2 regions of the Variovorax sp. 01N425 genome follow, and region 1 is predicted to be linked to the other one. Evidence: predicted binding sites of a transcription regulator. Region 1 holds the regulator's gene; the other holds the start of a gene.
What was found. The regulator sigma-54, encoded in region 1, starts transcription at its own class of promoters, with help from an activator protein. The targets are predictions, from matches to a motif close to TGGCANGNAANCTGCTTT.
Positions count from the first base shown of each region.

Region 2: AC1DSC_RS19680 (ammonium transporter) is a predicted target of sigma-54. The motif match lies at 1,148-1,165, and genes of this name have one in related genera.

Region 1 is NZ_JBFTRJ010000014.1:125,380-130,941, reverse strand. Features, by position in the region: gene AC1DSC_RS24070 (thiol:disulfide interchange protein DsbA/DsbL) at 1-237, shown strand, start outside; gene lptA (lipopolysaccharide transport periplasmic protein LptA) at 433-1,152, shown strand; gene lptB (LPS export ABC transporter ATP-binding protein) at 1,149-1,943, shown strand; gene AC1DSC_RS24055 (RNA polymerase factor sigma-54) at 1,961-3,553, shown strand; gene AC1DSC_RS24050 (phospholipase D family protein) at 3,564-5,168, shown strand; partial or broken gene AC1DSC_RS24045 (LysE family translocator) at 5,179-5,562, opposite strand, start outside.
Region 2 is NZ_JBFTRJ010000010.1:206,113-211,674, forward strand. Features, by position in the region: gene AC1DSC_RS19670 (acyltransferase family protein) at 1-21, opposite strand, end outside; gene AC1DSC_RS19675 (LytTR family DNA-binding domain-containing protein) at 152-1,057, shown strand; gene AC1DSC_RS19680 (ammonium transporter) at 1,234-2,436, shown strand; gene AC1DSC_RS19685 (MBL fold metallo-hydrolase) at 2,509-3,489, shown strand; gene AC1DSC_RS19690 (M14 family metallopeptidase) at 3,612-4,547, shown strand; gene AC1DSC_RS19695 (nucleotidyltransferase family protein) at 4,638-4,928, opposite strand; gene AC1DSC_RS19700 (peptidoglycan DD-metalloendopeptidase family protein) at 4,961-5,562, opposite strand, start outside.

The DNA.
Region 1 (5,562 bases):
ATTGCCTGGGCCGGGGCCAACGGCCTGGACGGCGCCAAGTTCAAGGAAGTCTTCACCTCCTTCGGCGTGGCCAGCAAGGCCAAGCGCGCCGCGCAGCTGACCGACGCCTACAAGGTGGCCGGCGTGCCGGCGCTGGCAGTGAACGGGCGCTGGTACGTGGACGGCGAACTGGCCGGCAACATGACCAAGGCGCTGCAGGTTACCAACTACCTGATCGGCGAAGCGAAAAAGGGCTAACCCCCAGGCTGCGCGGCACTTCGTGTCCGCTGCGCCCACCCCCCTTGCAGGGGCGGCACCTGCGGCCCGGCGAAGCCGGTTCCGCGGTGTCTCCCGATGGGGACACCGGCCCGCTTCGGCGGGCCTTTTTCATCGGCGTTGGTGGCTGGTGCTGATCCGCCGCATACAATGGTTCAGAGCAAGTTTCGTGCCTCTATGACATTGCCCTCCTATCCCCACACCACCCCCTTCGTTCGCCGAATCCGCCGCCTGGCCGCCGGCGCGCTGCTGCTGGCCGGCCTGGCCTCGGGCGCGCTGGCCGAGACCGCCGACCGCAGCAAGCCGATGAACATCGAATCCGATGCAATGCGCTACGACGACCTCAAGCAGACGAGCGTGTTCACGGGCAACGTGCTGGTCACCAAGGGCACGATCATCATCCGCGGCGCGCGCATCGACGTGCGCCAGGACGCCGAGGGCTACCAGTACGGCGTGGTCACGGCGGCGCCCGGCAAAAGGGCCTACTACAAGCAGAAGCGCAATGCGCCCGACGAGTGGATCGAGGGCGAATCCGAGGTCATCGAATACGACAGCCGCGCCGACAACGTCAAGTTCATCCGCAATGCCGTCATGCGCCGGCTGATCGGCGCCACGCCCAACGACGAGAGCACCGGCGCGCTCATCGTCTACGACCAGAGCAACGACACCTACACGGTCAACGGTTCCACCGTGCCGCCCAACACGGGCGTGAACGCACCCCCAGGCGGACGCGTGCGGACCATCCTCACGCCCAAGAGCGCCACCGCGCCGGCGCCCGGGGCCTCGGCGCCCGCCGGCGGACGGGCCGCGCCGGCGGCGGCCGCGCCCCAGCCGGCACCCGGTGCCGGCCTGCGCTCGACCACCACGCTGGGCGGCGACGGGGAAAGGCGCAAGTGATCGAAGCCGCTGGAACCCAGAACGCCGACGGCACGCCGGGCAGCCGCCTGGTGGTGCGCGGCCTGCAGAAGAGCTACGGCAGCCGCAAGGTCGTGCGGGACGTCTCGCTCGACGTGCAAAAGGGCGAAGTCGTCGGGCTGCTCGGCCCCAACGGCGCCGGCAAGACCACCTCGTTCTACATGATCGTGGGGCTGGTGCGGGCCGATGCGGGCGAGATCACCATCGACGGCGAGCCCATCGCCCACATGCCGATCCACCGGCGCGCGCGCATGGGCCTGAGCTACCTGCCGCAGGAAGCCTCCATCTTCCGCAAGCTCACGGTCGAGGAAAACGTGCGCGCCGTGCTCGAGCTCCAGCGCGAACCCGACGCCAGCGGCAAGCCCGCGCCCTTGACCAGGCAGCGCATCGAGGAGCGCCTCTCGGGCCTTTTGGCCGACCTGCGGGTGGACCATCTTCGCGATTCGCCCGCGCTCGCGCTCTCGGGCGGCGAACGGCGCCGGGTCGAGATCGCCCGCGCGCTGGCCACGCAGCCGCGCTTCATCCTGCTGGACGAGCCCTTTGCCGGCATCGACCCGATCGCGGTGATCGAGATCCAGCGGATCATCAGCTTCCTGAAGGAGCGCGGCATCGGCGTGCTCATCACCGACCACAACGTGCGTGAGACGCTGGGCATCTGCGATCACGCGTTCATCATCAGCGACGGGCATGTGCTGGCACAAGGCACACCCTCGGAGATCGTCGACAACGCCGAAGTACGCAGGGTGTACCTCGGCGAGCACTTCCGGATGTAAGGGAGGAGTCGGTCTCCATGAAGCAAGGGCTGTCCCTTCGCGTTTCGCAGCACCTGGCGCTCACGCCCCAGCTGCAGCAGTCGATCCGGCTGCTGCAGCTGTCCACGCTCGAACTGAGCCAGGAAGTGGAGCAGATGCTGGACGAGAACCCGTTCCTCGAACGCACCGCGGAAGAAGCCGCGCGCGAGGAATTCGGGCTCGACGCCATCGACACGCCGGTGCCGCGCGACGAGGCCGGTGAAGCCGCCGAGGGCGAATTCAGCTCGGCCCCGGCCAGCAGCACGACCAGCACTTCGAGCGAAACCGCCTCCACGGCCGAGTCCGAGGTTCCTGCCGCCGACGCCACCGAGCGCGAGCCCGACTGGGAAGGCGACGGCACCGTCGACATGGCGCCCGACGACAGCGAATGGGGCAGCGATGCCCCCGCGCGCCAGAACAACCTGGGCGACGACGAGCGCGCCGACGCCACCGAACTCGCGCGCAGCCAGGAGTCGCTGCAGTCCTTCCTGCACCGGCAGGCGCTGAGCCTGCGGCTCAACGAGAACGACAGCGCCGCGCTGCGCTTCCTGATCGAATCGCTCAACGACGACGGCTATCTCGAAGACTCCTTGCCGGCGCTGGCCTCGGGCCTCGCGGGCGACGACAACGACCAGTTCGACGAGCTGGTGCACCACTTCCAGGTGGCGCTCGGCCTGCTGCAGAGCCTGGAGCCGGCCGGCGTCGGCGCGCGCGACCTGGGCGAATGCCTTTGCATCCAGCTGCGCGCACTCGCGAGCGAAAGCGAGACCGAGGAACAGGCGCTGGTGCGCAAGACCGCCATCGCCATCTGCAAGCAGCCGATGGAGCTGCTCGCGCGGCGCGACTTCAAGCGCCTGGCCACGCTCACGCGCACCAACGAAGAGCTGGTGCGCTCGGCGCTGCAGGTCATCTCGCGCCTGGAGCCCAAGCCGGGCCGCCGTTTTGTCGACGTCGAGCGCAACATCGTCATTCCCGACGTGATCGTCACCAAGGTCGGCCGCGGCACCAATGCCAAGTTCCGCGTCATGCTCAATCCCGAGGTGATGCCGCGGCTGCGCGTGCACGACATCTATGCCGGCGCGCTCAAGTCGCACAAGGGCGAGGGCAGCCAGGCGCTGTCGCAGCGGCTGCAGGAGGCGCGCTGGTTCATCAAGAACATCCAGCAGCGCTTCGACACCATCCTGCGCGTGAGCAACGCCATCGTCGAGCGGCAGAAGAGCTTCTTCGTGCACGGCGAGCTCGCGATGCGGCCCCTGGTGCTGCGCGAGATTGCCGACGAACTGGGCCTGCACGAATCGACCATCTCGCGCGTGACCACGGCCAAGTACATGTCCACGCCTTTCGGCACGGTCGAGCTCAAGTACTTCTTCGGCTCGGCGCTGGGCACCGAGACCGGCGGCAATGCGTCGAGCACCGCGGTGCGCGCGCTGATCAAGCAGTTCGTGAGCTCCGAGAGCATCAAGAAGCCGCTGTCCGACAGCCAGATCTCCGAGATGCTCAAGGAGCAGGGCATCGAGTGCGCGCGCCGCACCGTGGCCAAGTACCGCGAGGCCCTGCGCATCGCGCCCGCCAACCTCCGCAAGGCGCTGTAGAAAGCCGCCGATGGCCCGTCGCCTGCTGTCGCGCTGTGGGCAATGGGTCTTCGCCATGGCGGCGGTGCTGCTGTTCGCCGGCTGCGCCACCCTGCCCGACGAGGCGCCGCGCCCGGCCACCCGGGCCATGGCCGCCTCGGCCGACACCGCGCTCGGCAAGATCGCGCAGGCCTCGCAGCCCGACCCCGACCTGAGCGGCTTCCGCCTGATGCCGGGCGGCGACTTTGCCTTCGACACCCGCATCCAGCTCGCGCGGCGCGCCCAGCGCACGCTCGACGTGCAGTACTACCAGATCGAGAACGACGAGACCGGCCGCTACCTGCTGCGCACGCTGCGCGATGCGGCCCGGCGCGGCGTGCGCGTGCGGCTCCTGATGGACGATCTCTACACCTCGGGCGAGGACGAGCTGCTGCTCGGCCTGGCCGCCACGCCGAATGTCGAGCTGCGCCTGTTCAATCCCTTTCCGGCCGGGCGCGGCAGCCTGCTCAGGCGCTTCACCGCCTCGCTGTTCGACTTCAGCCGCGTCAACCGGCGCATGCACAACAAGCTCTTCATCGCCGATGGCGCGATGGCGGTGGCGGGCGGGCGCAACATCGGCAACCAGTATTTCAGGCGCACGGCGGGCGAGAATTTTCTCGATCTCGACACCTTCGTCGCCGGCGCGCTGATTCCGCGCCTGGGCGCGCTGTTCGACCAGTACTGGAACAGCGTCTATGTGCGGCCGGTCCAGTCGGTGGTGGCGAGCGCGCTGACACGTGACGAGCTGCAGAAGCGCTTCGACACCGCCACCGGCCCGGACACCACGCCGCCGCCGCCCCGGCCCGCGCCCAACGACCTGCTCGGCTACAGCCCAATCGCCGAAGACCTGGATGCCGGCAAGCTCGACCTGATCTGGACGCTGGCCGAGGCGTATGCCGATTCGCCCGAGCGCGTGATCGGAAAGACCGCCTCGTACGGCGGCGTGCCGCTGCTCGACGTCGACAGCGTGCGCTACAACGTGGTCGAGCAGATGCGCCGCGCGCGCTCCGAGGTGACCATCGTCTCGCCCTACCTGATTCCGGGCAAGGCGGGGCTCGAAGTGATGCGCGAGATCCGCCGGCGCAACGTGAAGATCAGCATCGTCACCAATTCCTTCGCCGCCACCGACGAGCCGCTGGTCCACACGGCCTACCGCCGCTACCGGCCCGAGATGCTCGAGCTCGGCGCCGAGCTGTACGAACTGAGCACCACGCGCACGCGTCGCAGCGTGCGGCTCGGCCTGTTCGGCACTTCGGTGGGCCGGCTGCATGCCAAGTCGGCGGTGATCGACCGGCAGGTTCTTTTCGTTGGCTCGATGAACTTCGACCCGCGCTCCGAGACGCACAACACCGAGATCGGCTTGTTCATCCGCAGCCCCGAGATGGCGCAGCAGACGCTCAAGCTCATCGAGGTGCTGAAGCAGCAGGGCGCCTACCGGCTGCGCTTTGCGAAGGACAGCGGCAATGCGCGCATCGAGTGGATCAGCGAGGAGGAGGCCGGCCGGACCACCGTGCTGAACGAGGAGCCCGACTCCGATTTCTGGGGCCGCACCATGCTCGAGATGCTGGCGCCGCTGACGCCCGAGAGCCTGCTGTAGCCCGCGCGGCTCAGCTGCTGCTGCGCACGCCCGACAGCAGCTTGAGGCCCAGCAGCACCATCACGCCGCCGGCCGCGCGGTCGATCCAGGCCTTGTAGCGCAGGTAGGCCGAGCGCGGCGCCGCCGACGAGAGCGCCAGCGCGACGACCGCGTACCAGCCGGTCTCGATGCAGAAGATCACCGCCGGCACCGCGAGCGCCAGCGCCAGCGGCACCTCGCGCGGCAGGAAGGCCGCGAAGATGCTGGCGTAGACCACCGCCGTCTTCGGGTTGCTGACCTGCGTGCCCATGCCGAGGAGAAATGCGCGCCGCGCATTGCTGCCCGTGCCTGCGGCCGCGCGTTCGTCCTGCGCGGCGGACAGCGGCTCGCGCGCACCGCGCCAGATGCGGATGCC
Region 2 (5,562 bases), on a different contig from region 1:
GGTGGATGCGGTTGTGCTCATCGGCCGATGGTTGCGTCCATCCGCGGCGCACGGCCTGCCCGCGGGACGGATCGCGGGCCTTTTGTGACGAGCGGTGCCCTGCAGGGACGAAATTCGCCCGCCCGGTGCGGGGATCGCGAGAATCCCGGGCATGGCAGATTCCCGGAAGAACCTGTACGAGCGCTACGAACCCATCCGCCGCCGCGTGGAAGTGGGCTTCTGGATCGTCTTCATGGCGCTGCAGGCGGTGTTCAACACCACCGTCGCGCTGGTCGACGCGCGCGACCGCGCCGTGCCGCGCGCCGCCTGGGAAATCGTCACCTGGGAGGTGTCGAGCCACCTCGTGCTGCTGGCGCTGGTGCCGGCGGTGGTGGCCATCCAGCACCGGCTGTCGCCGCTCGCACGCACCCACCTGCTGCGCTACCTGGGCTGGCACCTGGCCGCCAGCGTGGTCTTCAGCGTGGTGCACGTGGCGGCGATGTTCGCGCTGCGCGCGATGGTCTACGCGGCGGTTGGCGAGCGCTACGACTTCGCGGGCTGGACCGGGCGCTGGGGCTACGAATACCTGAAGGACGTGCGCGCCTACCTGTCTATGGTGTTCGGCATCTGGGTGTACGGCGTGTTCATGCTGCGGCTGCAGGGCGAGGCGCGCGTGCTCGACCCGCCCGAGGCGGCGGCGGCAGCGCCGGCCGAGCCCGCCGAAGCCCATCGGGCTGCCGCGCCGCCCGCGCGCCCCGAGCGCTTCCTGGTGCGCAAGCTGCGGCGCGAGTTCCTCATTGCCGCGAGCGACATCGACTGGCTCCAGGCCGAAGGCAACTACGTCGGCCTGCACGTCAACGGCCACGACTACCTGCTGCGCGCCACGCTCACCGATTTTCTGGCGCAGCTCGACCCCGCCCATTTCGTGCGCGTGCACCGAAGCCACGCCGTCAACCTCGGCCGCATCAAGGAAATCGAGCCGCTCGACGGCGGCGATGCCCGGCTGCACATGCACGACGGCAGCACGGTGCCCTGCAGCCGGCGCTATCGCGAGGCCTTGCGCGCCGGGGCAAGCTGACCCGGGCGGTGCGTCGATCCGTCCTGTTCCGGTGCGGCTCTGCACTGAGAAGGCTCATTTCCCTCCGTGACGCACCACTAGAGAGCCTTCAGGCACCATTTTTGCTTTCTTGCGGCGCTGCCCCGAGCAATTCGGGTGCACGCACCAATTCAAACCAAAAACTGCAAGAAGCTCCAATGGACGCACTCAAACAGGGCGCAGACGCGCTGTTCATTCTTCTCGGCGCGATCATGGTGCTGGCCATGCATGCCGGTTTCGCCTTCCTGGAACTGGGCACCGTGCGCAAGAAGAACCAGGTCAATGCGCTGGTTAAGATCCTGGTCGACTTCTCGGTCTCGACCATCGTGTACTTTCTGGTGGGCTATGGCGTGGCCTACGGCACCCACTTCTTCGTGGGCGCCACCGAGCTCGCAGCAAAAAGCGGCTACGAACTCGTGAAGTTCTTCTTCCTGCTCACCTTCGCGGCGGCCATTCCGGCGATCATCTCGGGCGGGATTGCCGAACGTGCCAAGTTCTGGCCGCAACTGATCGCTACCGCGGTCATCGTCGGCTTCGTCTATCCGCTGTACGAGGGCATTGCCTGGAACAAGGCCTTCGGCATCCAGGCCTGGATCGCTTCGGCCACGGGCAGCGAGTTCCATGACTTTGCCGGCTCGGTGGTGGTGCACGCGGTGGGCGGCTGGCTCGCCTTGCCGGCCGTGCTGCTGCTGGGCGCGCGCCGCAACCGCTACCGCGGCGACGGCTCGCTGAGCGCGCATCCGCCGTCGAACATTCCTTTTCTGGCGCTGGGGGCCTGGGTGCTGTGCGTCGGCTGGTTCGGCTTCAACGTCATGAGCGCGCAGAGCATCGACAAGATCTCCGGCCTGGTGGCCGTCAACTCGCTCATGGCAATGGTCGGCGGCACGCTGGTTGCGCTGGCGCTGGGCAAGAACGACCCCGGCTTTGTCTACAACGGCCCGCTCGCCGGTCTCGTGGCCGTGTGCGCGGGGTCCGACCTGATGCATCCGCTGGGCGCGCTGGTGGTGGGCGGCGTGGCCGGGGCCATCTTCGTGGTGATGTTCACGCTCACGCAGAACAAATGGAAGATCGACGACGTGCTCGGCGTCTGGCCGCTGCACGGCCTGTGCGGCACCTGGGGCGGCATCGCGGCCGGCATCTTCGGCACCCAGGCGCTCGGCGGCATCGGCGGCGTGAGCGTCTGGGCGCAGCTCATCGGCACCTTGATGGGCGTGGCGTGGGCGGCGCTGGCCGGAGCGGCGGTGTACGGCGCGCTCAAGGCGACGATGGGGCTGCGGCTCACGCAGGAAGAGGAATACGACGGCGCCGACCTGTCGATCCACCACATCTCGGCGACGCCGGAGCGTGAGGTGAACTGGTAGGCCGGGTTCCTGCAGGACCGGCCTGCCTGGGCTATTCTCGGCGCCCCTTACAACCGCCGAGGAGTAGACCCCATGACAACAACAACACCCGCTCGCTGGCTGCGCCGCGGCGTCGCCGCACTGGCCGGCAGCCTGCTGATGCTTTCGTTTTCTTCCACGGCGCAGGCCGGCGCTCCGCAGGTCAAGACCCAGGCGCCGGGCTTCTACCGCACGATGCTCGGCGACTTCGAGGTGACGGCGTTGTTCGACGGCACCATCGACCTCGAGCCCAAGAAGCTGCTCACCAATACCACGCAGGCACAGATCGGCAAGCTGCTCGATCGCGGCTTCGAGAAGGACACCGTGCCCACCTCGGTGAACGCCTATCTCATCAACACCGGCAGCAAGCTGGTGCTGGTCGACACGGGTGCCGGCGGCCTGTTCGGCCCCACGCTCGGCAGCCTGCAGGCCAATCTCAAGGCCGCGGGCTATCAGCCCGAGCAAGTCGACGACGTGCTCATCACCCATATGCACGGCGACCATGTCGGCGGCCTGGTGCAGGACGGCAAGCTGGTGTTCCCCAACGCCACCATCCACGCCGGGCAGGAAGACGCCGACTTCTGGCTCGACAAGGCCAACCTGGAGAAGGCTTCCGCCGAGATGAAGGGCTTCTTCCAGGGGGCGATGGCCTCGCTGAACCCGTATGTGGAGGCCGGCAAGTTCAAGGGCATGAAGGGCAACACCGACCTGGTGCCCGGCATCAAGGCCGTGCCCGCCCATGGCCATACGCCGGGCCACAACATCTACCTGGTCGAGTCCAAGGGCCAGAAGCTGGTGCTGTGGGGCGACCTGATGCACGTGGCCGCCGTGCAGTTTGCGCAGCCGCAGATCACCATCTCGTTCGACGTCGATTCGAAGCCGGCGGCGGCGGAACGCAAGAAGGCCTATGCCGATGCGGCCAAGGGGCGCTACCTGGTCGGCAGTGCGCACCTGCCGTTCCCGGGGCTGGGCCATGTGCGGGCCGAAGGCAAGGGCTACGTCTGGGTGCCCGTGGATTACCAGCAGGTGCGATAGACAGCCGGCCGGCCGGCCGGCTGAAGCTTGAACGGCGCGGGCAGGTGTTGCCGCGCCAGCAGCACGAATGTGCGTGCTGTAGCAAACTCGCCCGACCGCTCCGCTCCACACTCCACGCCAACATGACCCAAGCTCCCCCCGCCCTCGAAGTCCTCCCGCGCGATCTCTCCGCCTACCGCAAGGGCAACGTCGGCATCGACTATGTGCACCGCTTCGAGTCCGGCAAGCCGGGGCCCCACGTGCTGATCAACGCGCTCACGCACGGCAATGAAATCTGCGGCATGACCGCCGCCACGCACCTGCTCGACACCCAGGTGCGCCCCAAGATCGGCACGCTCACCGTGAGCTTTGCCAACGTGGAAGCCTACGAGTCCTTCGACCAGGCGCTGCCCTTCGACAGCCGCCAGCTGGTGCACAACCTCAACCGCATCTGGTCGCCCGAATGGCTCGACGGCACCGAGGACAGCCCCGAGCTGCGCCGCGCCCGCGCGCTGCGGCCGGTGGTGAGCGCGGCCGACCACATCCTGGACATCCACTCCACCAGCCAGCCGGTGATTCCGTTCTGGGTGTATCCCGCCTTCGAGCGCAACGCCGAGGCGGCGCTGGCCATCGGCCGTCCGTCGGTGCACCTGGTGATGCCCGACGGCCTGGGCTCCGGCACGCCGCTGATCCAGCATGGCCGCCATGGCCTGCCCGATGGCAAGGGCGTGGCACTGGTCGCCGAATGCGGCCAGCACTTCCTGCGCTCGGCCTCCGAGCTGGCCACCGCCATCTCGCTCGACTTTTTGGCGCACTTCGGCCTCATCGACAAGGACCCCGCCGCGCCGGCGCCCGGCCCGCAGCGCCGCTTCGAGCTGCTGCAGACGCACGTCATCAGGTCGGAAGACTTCGCGTTCGTGCGCCCGCTGATCGGCTTCGAGACCTTTGACAAGGGCGAGCTGATCGCCACCAACGGCCCGGACGAGATCCGCGCGCCCTGCGACGAGTGCACGATCTTCATGCCCGCGCAGCGGGTGATCGTGGGGCGCGAGGCGGTTTATTTGACGAAGCCGATCTGAGTCGGCGATGAAGCCCTCAAGGCTCCATCAATTTCGAAATCTGTTCGCGAAGTGATGGCAGATCCACAAGACGCTGCGGATCACCTCGGCTCATACTGGCACCGCCTCGCGCAGCACCTGATCACGGAACTTCGGCGGCAAGCCGTTGGGCGTGAGCACGTCGACTTCCATGCCAAGAAGGGCCTTCAACTCGTGCCTGATGGCGCCGATGTCCATGAGAGTGGTCTGTTCCGTAGGTTCGACCAGCAGATCGAGATCGCTGTCGGGTCCGTCTTCTCCACGCGAAGCCGAGCCGAACACTCTCACGCTGCTGACGTGATGACGCAGTGCGATCTCGCGGATGCGGACGCGGTGCTGTGACAGGGCTTCAGAAGGACGCATGGGGCGCAGTGTAGTGCGGCTGTGGGTTCAATTCACGCCGCAACGAACAACGCCGGATCCACCATCGCCCGATTGAGCATCACGGACCAATGCAGATGCGGTCCCGTCACGCGCCCGGTGGCGCCCACGGCGGCGAGCTGCTCGCCGGTCTTCAGCACGTCGCCCACCTTTGAATCGATGCGGCTCAGGTGGCAATACATCGTGAGCAGGCCGCCGCCGTGGTCGAGCCACACCGTGCCGCCGTTGAAGAAGTAGTCGCCGGTGTCGATCACGCGCCCCGGCAGCGGCGCCAGCACGGGCGTGCCGGTGCCGGCCGCGATGTCCATGCCGCTGTGCGGATTGCGCGACTGGCCGTTGAACACGCGGCGCAGGCCGAAGGAGCTGGAGCGGCGGCCGGGCACGGGCACGCGCATCTGCAGCGCGGCGTCGGGCCGCAAGTCGGTGAAGGTGGCCATCACGGTGGCGAGGTGCGCGCGCTCGCGCTCGTAGCGCGCTTCGTCCTCCGGCGACAGGTCGACGGTGCGCGGCGGCACCGTGAGGCGCTGCTCGCGGTATTGCTTGGGGCTCACGGTGTAGGCGATCTGCTTTTCGTTGCCGCCCTCGGTGCGCACCGCGATGCTCGCCTCGCCCGGCA